Regions from separate parts of the Vibrio sp. DW001 genome, predicted to be linked through region 1. Evidence: predicted binding sites of a transcription regulator. Region 1 holds the regulator's gene; the other holds the start of a gene.
What was found. The regulator CRP, encoded in region 1, controls carbon source genes, mostly activating them, when cyclic AMP is high. The targets are predictions, from matches to a motif close to TGTGANNNNNNTCACA.

Region 1 (4,199 bases):
TTTTTCTGAGCTTCACGAAACCGTCGACATAAAACTCAAGCGCGAGTTCTGATAACAAAAAGTAAAGCGTTTATTCTTTTTATAGAATCTCATACACTAATTTCATATCAGCATTATCATCAATGTAACGACAAGGAATCTCATGTCAGCAAAACATCCGATTATCGCAGTTACAGGTTCATCTGGCGCAGGAACAACGACGACATCTGAAGCATTCAGAAAAATGTTCAGTATGATGGACGTGAAAGCCGCGTGGGTGGAAGGTGACAGTTTTCACCGATTTACCCGTCCGGAAATGGACATTGAAATTCGAAAAGCCAAAGAACAAGGCAAACACATAAGTTACTTTGGTGCGGAAGCCAATAACTTCCCTGCCCTTGAACAGTTTTTTAGAAAATATGGTGATGAAGGTCAAGGCCAAGTAAGACGATACTTACATTCCTTTGATGAGGCTGTGCCTTATAATCAGATGCCCGGCACATTCACTCCTTGGCAAGACTTAGCAGAAGATAGCGATGTTCTATTTTATGAAGGCTTACATGGTGCAGTTGTCGATGGCGATATCAATGTTTCACAACATGTTGACTTATTAATCGGCATGGTCCCCATTGTGAACCTTGAGTGGATCCAAAAATTTGTACGAGATACGCGAGACAGAGGCCATTCACGAGAAGCCGTGACCGACTCCATTGTTCGTTCTATGGATGATTACCTTAACTACATTACCCCTCAGTTTTCACGGACTCACATAAACTTCCAACGGGTTCCAACTGTTGACACCTCAAACCCACTGAACGCGAAAGCGATACCGAGTTTGGACGAGAGCTTTGTTGTAATTCGATTACGTGGAATGAAGAACGTAGACTTCCCATATCTTTTAGCCATGATTGATGGCTCTTTTGTTTCTCGCCATAATACTCTGGTGGTGCCAGGAGGAAAAATGAGTTTTGCTATGGAATTAATAATCAGACCGGTTCTACAACAATTAATAGAAACCGGGAAAATCGGCTAAAAATTGAGCCTGAATGCAGTTTAGTTCTGATACCGTGACGATGTGCACAGTTTTGCTTAGAGAAACGGGAAATCAGGGCGATCAAAATCAAGAAATTGACTGCAAAAAAGGATACTATTCTTAACCTATATACATGTGTAGCTTGCAGCTATGAATTTAAAATCTTATGCTAACGTCACCAATAATATGGGGATACAGCAAAGGAAAGCTGCTGGCACAGGCCCTACAGATAATAGTGAGATAATTATGGTTCTTGGTAAACCTCAAACCGATCCAACGTTAGAGTGGTTTCTTTCGCATTGTCATATTCATAAATATCCTTCCAAAAGTACGCTTATTCACGCTGGAGAAAAAGCGGAAACTCTGTATTACATTGTGAAAGGCTCTGTAGCTGTGCTTATCAAGGATGAAGAAGGTAAAGAGATGATTCTTTCTTACCTTAACCAAGGAGACTTCATCGGTGAGCTAGGTCTATTCGAAGAAGATCAAGAGCGTACCGCATGGGTTCGTGCTAAATCACCATGTGAAGTAGCTGAGATTTCGTTTAAGAAATTCCGTCAGCTTATTCAAGTTAATCCTGACATTTTGATGCGTCTTTCAGCTCAAATGGCAAGCCGTCTACAAACGACTAGCCAAAAAGTTGGTGACTTAGCATTCTTAGATGTGACGGGTCGTATTGCTCAAACACTTCTAAACTTGGCAAAACAACCAGATGCGATGACTCACCCAGACGGCATGCAAATTAAGATCACTCGTCAAGAGATTGGTCAGATTGTAGGTTGTTCACGTGAAACCGTTGGTCGTATTCTTAAGATGCTTGAAGAACAGAATTTAATTTCTGCTCACGGTAAAACTATCGTAGTTTACGGTACACGTTAATACCGTCACAAACAGCACTGATTAAAAAGCAGCGTTTACGCTGCTTTTTTTATGCCATAAGAAAAGACGCGCATTGGTTTATAATCGCAGCTCCATCCTATAATTAATGAGTGTTTGCCCTCTAAGATCCACTTGTCGCTCTTCTATTACCTTAAACCCATAGTGTTCAAAGAAAGGCTTCGCAGTAATACTGACATGTGAATAGAGTCGAGGAATTTTGCTTTTATTACCTTGCTGGAGGATTTGTTGCATTAAAGCACCAGCAATCCCCATACTTTGATGATTGTGATCGACATAAAAATGGCCAATCAACCCATCAGATTGAAGATCGGCATAACCCACTATCTTGTTATCAACTTCGGCGACAAAAGGCACAAGCTTATCCAGAAGTACCTGCCATCTATCAAGCGTAATTTCATCTGATGCCCAAGCTTCTATTTGCCTTTCAGAGTAGTCCTTTCTATTTACACTACGCACAGTATCAAAAAACAACGCTCTCAACGTACAGGCGTCTTCTGGGGCATATGGTCGTATCCGGATAGTACTTTGCACTTCGTCACTTCTCTTCTAACTTATAATTAATATTTGGTAAGCCTAACCAGTAATTGAACCATTTTCTACACGCACAAAAAACCGAAGCGATAAAACTTCGGTTTTTTACTACAACAAGGTTTAGGGTTCTCTAAACTGTGTGACTAGAGAGCAAGGCGAATACGCGGAATGTACGTCTGTACATGAGCCCAATCAACACCGCTATCAAACTATCAAACTATCAACGATAAGAGCAGACCATTACTACTCGCACAAAAAAACCGAAGCGATAAACTTCGGTTTTTTACTACAACAAGGTTTAGGGTTCTCTAAACTGTGTGACTTGAGAGCAAGGCGAATGCGCGGAATGTACGTCTGTACATGAGCACAATCAACGCCGCTATCAAACTATCAACGATAAGAGCAAACCATTACTACTCGCACAAAAAAACCGAAGCGATAAATTTCGGTTTTTTACTACAACAAGGTTTAGGGTTCTCTAAACTGTGTGACTTGAGAACAAGGCGAATGCGCGGAATGTACGTCTGTACATGAGTACAATCAACGCCGCTATCAAACTATCAACGATAAGAGCAAACCATTACTACTCGCACAAAAAAACCGAAGCGATAAACTTCGGTTTTTTACTACAACAAGGTTTAGGGTTCTCTAAACTGTGTGACTTGAGAGCAAGGCGAATGCGCGGAATGTACGTCTGTACATGAGTACAATCAACGCCGCTATCAAACTATCAACGATAAGAGCAAACCATTACTACTCGCACAAAAAAACCGAAGCGATAAACTTCGGTTTTTTACTACAACAAGGTTTAGGGTTCTCTAAACTGTGTGACTTGAGAGCAAGGCGAATGCGCGGAATGTACGTCTGTACATGAGCACAATCAACGCCGCTATCAAGTCATTCAGTGACGAGAAGCTAAATCCTTCTTACATCATGCCTGGCATACCACCCATACCACCCATGCCGCCCATATCAGGCATTCCACCTGAATCTTTAGCTGGCATATCGGTAATCATCGCTTCTGTTGTGATCATAAGACCAGCAACCGATGCGGCAAACTGTAGCGCACTACGAGTAACTTTAGTTGGGTCTAGGATACCCATTGCAATCATATCACCGTATTCGCCTGTCGCAGCGTTGTAGCCATAGCTACCTTCACCAGCTTTAACGTTATTAGCAACGACAGAATCTTCGTCACCCGCATTTTCAACGATTTGACGCAATGGCGCTTCCATAGCACGAAGTGCAACGCGAATACCTACGTTTTGCTCTTCGTTAGCACCTTCAAGACCAACGACTTTCGATGCTGCACGAATAAGTGCAACACCACCACCAGCAACAACGCCTTCTTCAACGGCTGCGCGAGTAGCGTGAAGTGCATCTTCTACGCGATCTTTCTTTTCTTTCATTTCAACTTCAGTTGCTGCACCGACTTTGATTACTGCAACACCGCCAGCGAGTTTCGCGACACGTTCTTGTAGCTTCTCTTTATCGTAGTCTGACGTTGCTTCTTCGATTTGTTGACGAATTTGAGATACACGCCCTTGAATCATTGCTTCTTGACCGAGGCCATCAATGATCGTTGTGTTCTCTTTAGTGATAATAACGCGCTTAGCTTGACCAAGGTCTTCTAGCGTTGCTTTCTCAAGTTCTAGACCAATTTCCTCAGAGATAACCGTACCAGAAGTAAGTACTGCGATATCTTGAAGCATTGATTTACGACGATCACCAAAACCAGGCGCTTTAACGGCCGCAG
Region 2 (4,199 bases), 730 kb from region 1:
AATTCTGGGTGAAACTGAGACGCAACAAACCACGGATGATTTGGATTCTCTATTACCTCAACAAGTTTCTTGTCTGCGGATAGGCCTGATACTTTAAGGCCTGCTTTTTCAATTTGCGGACGAAGATTGTTGTTTACTTCATAACGGTGGCGATGACGCTCATGAATTGTCGCGCTACCGTAGAGCTCTTTTGCCAATGTGCCTTTTTCTAGATGACATAGCTGAGAGCCAAGACGCATAGTACCACCAAGATCAGATTGCTCAGTACGTTCTTCAACTTTACCTTCACCATCGACCCATTCGGTAATTAATCCTACCACCGGATACTTTGTTTCTTTATCAAATTCTGTTGAATGTGCCCCTTCAAGTCCTGCAACATTTCTTGCAAACTCTATTAAGGCGACTTGCATACCCAAACAGATACCTAAGTAAGGTACTTTATTCTCACGTGCGTATTGTGCCGCAAGGATTTTTCCGTTAATGCCACGGTCACCAAATCCACCAGGAACAAGAATAGCATCTAGACCTGCTAGTGCCTCATCACCTTTACTCTCAACATCTTGAGAATCAACGTACTTAATTTTTACGTTTAGACGATTTTTTAATCCGGCATGTTTAAGTGCTTCGTTAACAGATTTGTAAGCATCTGGAAGCTCGATATATTTACCGACCATTCCAATGGTTACATCCGCTGTTGGGTTTGCTTCTTCGTAGATGACTTGCTCCCACTCAGATAGATCAGCGTCTGGTGCATCAATACCGAAGCGTGTGCATACTAAATCATCTAAAGATTGAGCTTTTATTAATTGAGGGATTTTGTAGATTGAATCTACATCCTTCATAGAGATAACCGCTTTTTCTGGTACGTTGCAGAAAAGAGCAATTTTCTTACGTTCATTCGCAGGGATAATACGATCGCTACGACAAACCAAAATATCAGGTTGTATACCAATAGACAGCAGCTCTTTAACTGAGTGTTGAGTCGGTTTCGTTTTCAGTTCACCAGCAGCAGCTAAATAAGGAACTAATGTTAGGTGCATAAACATAGCATGTTCACGCCCTACTTCAGCCGCTAGCTGACGAATCGCTTCCATAAATGGCAAAGACTCTATGTCACCCACAGTACCGCCAACTTCTACAAGTGCGATATCATGGCCTTTAGCGCCAGCATAAACACGATCTTTGATTTCATTAGTAATATGCGGAATAACCTGAATAGTCGCGCCAAGGTAATCGCCACGACGTTCTTTACGAAGAACATCGGCGTAAACACGACCTGCAGTAAAGTTGTTACGTTTCGTCATTTTGGTACGAATGAATCGTTCATAATGACCAAGATCAAGATCGGTTTCTGCCCCGTCTTCTGTAACAAATACTTCACCGTGCTGAGTTGGGCTCATTGTGCCCGGATCAACGTTGATGTAAGGGTCAAGCTTCATCATGGTCACTTTAAGACCACGAGCTTCTAAAATAGCGGCAAGAGATGCGGCTGCAATACCTTTACCTAGTGAGGATACAACCCCGCCAGTAACAAAAATGTAATTTGTCGTCATGTTTAACCTGAAATTGGTTGAATGAGGGAAAAAAGGTGCTTTCTGGACGGGATGTAAATATACCAGAAGCCCTTTATCGCCACAACGTGAAACTTATCACACTTGGTTAATTTATTTTTTGCTTCAAATCAATTCCGCCAATCATAAGCTGACGCTGAGCGGGTAGGCTTATTCTCGGAACAAAGTATAGACACCGATACTTCACTCTAGCAAGGCCCAGCGCGACTGGTCAGATCTTATCAATTGAAAAACCTATTTTCGATAACGTTCACTAACCACTCTTTTTCACAACATCCCACATTGCATCCAATTCATCCAAACTAAAATCGTCCAATTGTTTTCCTTTCTCACGAACGAGACGCTCAACGCCTTTAAAGCGCTTTTCGAATTTATTGTTTGCTTTACGTAATGCCGCTTCGGGATCTTTCCCTAGGTGACGAACTAGGTTAACCGTGGCAAAAAGAAGATCACCCAGCTCTTCCTCTACAGCATCTTCATTAGGCGTTACCTGAAGCACTTCTTCCAGAACTTCATCGAGTTCTTCTTTTACTTTATCTACCACAGGACCAAGCGTATCCCAATCAAATCCATGTTTAGCGCAGCGTTTTTGAATTTTATTCGCCTTTGAAAGCGCAGGAAGTGACGATGGTACAGAATCGAGAATGCTCTCCTCTGTTTTGCCTAACTTGGCCTTCTCTCTCGCCTTTTCTTCTTCCCAGTGCGTATTTATTTCGTCAACGCTCTCAAATTTAGCTTGAGAAAATACATGTGGATGACGACGAATAAGCTTTTCGTTGACCGTTTCTACAACGTCATTAAAATCAAAAAGCTGTTGTTCTTTCGCCAATTGACTATAAAAAATGACCTGAAAAAGAAGGTCACCTAACTCTTCCTTGAGATTGTCCCAATCTTTATTATGTATCGCATCCACTACCTCAAATGTCTCTTCAATAGTATGAGGCACGATGGATTCAAAATTCTGTTTCAGATCCCAAGGACAGCCGTGCTCTGGGTCTCTGAGTTGGGACATAATCAAAATCAGTTCATCAATAGGATTAGCTGTCATTTTTAACCTTTTATAATAATTGAATAGAGTGTCTGAGAGACTCTAGTTTAATCTTCTGACTGAAATGACATCTTTAATCTGCTCAATCCTTGAAACAATTCGGCTAAGTATTTCAACATTTCTAACCTCTATGTTGAAATCCATTATCGACATTTGACGCTTATAATCGCTGCGGCTTTTCATACTAGAAATCTTTAACTTTTCGTTTGCCAGTAGCGTGGTTATGTCTTTAAGTAAGCCGCTTCGCTCTAATGCTTCTATCCTTAACGTAAGTATAAAGTTACCCGCAAAGCTCGCTCCCCAAACCGTATCAATAATACGTTCAGGTGCATGTAACCTTAACTCTGCCAGTTGCTCACAGTCACTTCTATGAACAGAAATGCCTCGTCCTTGCGTAATATAACCTGCGATAACGTCTCCAGGTATTGGCTGACAACAGCGCGCGAGATGAGACATAAGGTTGTCGACCCCTTCAACCACGATGGCGTCTTTATGGGAGTGGCTTTGGCTTGACGATTTAGATTCTGATTCTTGTAGTTTCTCTAGCGCTTGTTTATCTTCTTCTTCTGCCGTCGGCTTATTTACGAGGGCATTTATATGGTTAATAACCTGATTTATTCTCAAGTCACCACTACCAATGCCAGCATAAAGCTCATCCGGTGTATTTACATTGAACCGTCGAAGTGCGTAATCATTAGCATCCTTCACTGTTGCGCCAATTTTTGCTAATTCTGTCTCTAGGATTTCCCGACCCGCTTCTACATTCTGCTCACGACTCTCTTTCCTAAACCAGGCGTTAATCTTCGCTCTCGCTCTGCTTGAGTGAACAAACCCAAGTGAACTATTCAACCAATCTCTCGATGGGTTCGGCTCTTTTTGAGTAATGATCTCCACTTGATCACCCATCTCCAGCTTATGGGTAAACGGTACAATTCTTCCGGCCACTTTTGTGCCGATACATCGATGCCCTACCTCAGAGTGAATATGATAGGCAAAATCAAGTGGTGTCGCTCCCATTGGTAAATCGACGACATCACCTTTTGGAGTAAAGGCATAAACACGATCATCAAATACTTGGCTACGAAGTTCATCCAACATTTCACCAGAGTCAGACATCTCTTCTTGCCAGTCGAGCAACTTACGCAACCACGTGATTTTCTCATCATAGCCACTGCGTCCAGTCGATGCGCCTTCTTTATATTTCCAGTGCGCCGCGACACCTAGTTCAGAATCCTCGTGCATCTGTTTCGTTCTGATCTGAATCTCAATTGTTTTGCCTTCTGGACCAAGGATAACGGTATGGATAGACTGATATCCGTTTGGTTTTGGATTGGCAACATAATCATCAAATTCGCTAGGGAGGTGTTTGTATTTGGTGTGAACAATACCTAGTGCGGCATAACAATCTTGAAGTTCATCGGCAATAATCCTTACCGCACGAACATCAAATAACTCATCAAATGCGAGATTTTTTTTCTGCATCTTCCGCCAGATGCTGTAAATATGTTTGGGACGACCACTCACCTCAGCATTGATATTCGTTGCTTTCATTTCAGACATCAAGTCTGTCACAAAATCAT

Region 2: the regulator CRP is predicted to act here: its motif matches at 1,639-1,654, upstream of L3V77_RS02315 (CTP synthase).

What each region holds. Positions count from the first base shown of each region.
Region 1 covers NZ_CP091975.1:3,506,748-3,510,946, forward strand. The annotation lists gene L3V77_RS16015 (YheU family protein) at 1-52, shown strand, start outside; gene L3V77_RS16020 (phosphoribulokinase) at 143-1,012, shown strand; gene crp (cAMP-activated global transcriptional regulator CRP) at 1,259-1,891, shown strand; gene L3V77_RS16030 (GNAT family N-acetyltransferase) at 1,970-2,443, opposite strand; gene L3V77_RS16035 (hypothetical protein) at 2,583-2,807, shown strand; gene L3V77_RS16040 (hypothetical protein) at 2,974-3,147, shown strand; gene L3V77_RS16045 (hypothetical protein) at 3,144-3,317, shown strand; gene groL (chaperonin GroEL) at 3,370-4,199, opposite strand, start outside.
Region 2 covers NZ_CP091975.1:464,145-468,343, reverse strand. The annotation lists gene L3V77_RS02315 (CTP synthase) at 1-1,553, opposite strand, end outside; gene mazG (nucleoside triphosphate pyrophosphohydrolase) at 1,825-2,619, opposite strand; gene relA (GTP diphosphokinase) at 2,662-4,199, opposite strand, start outside.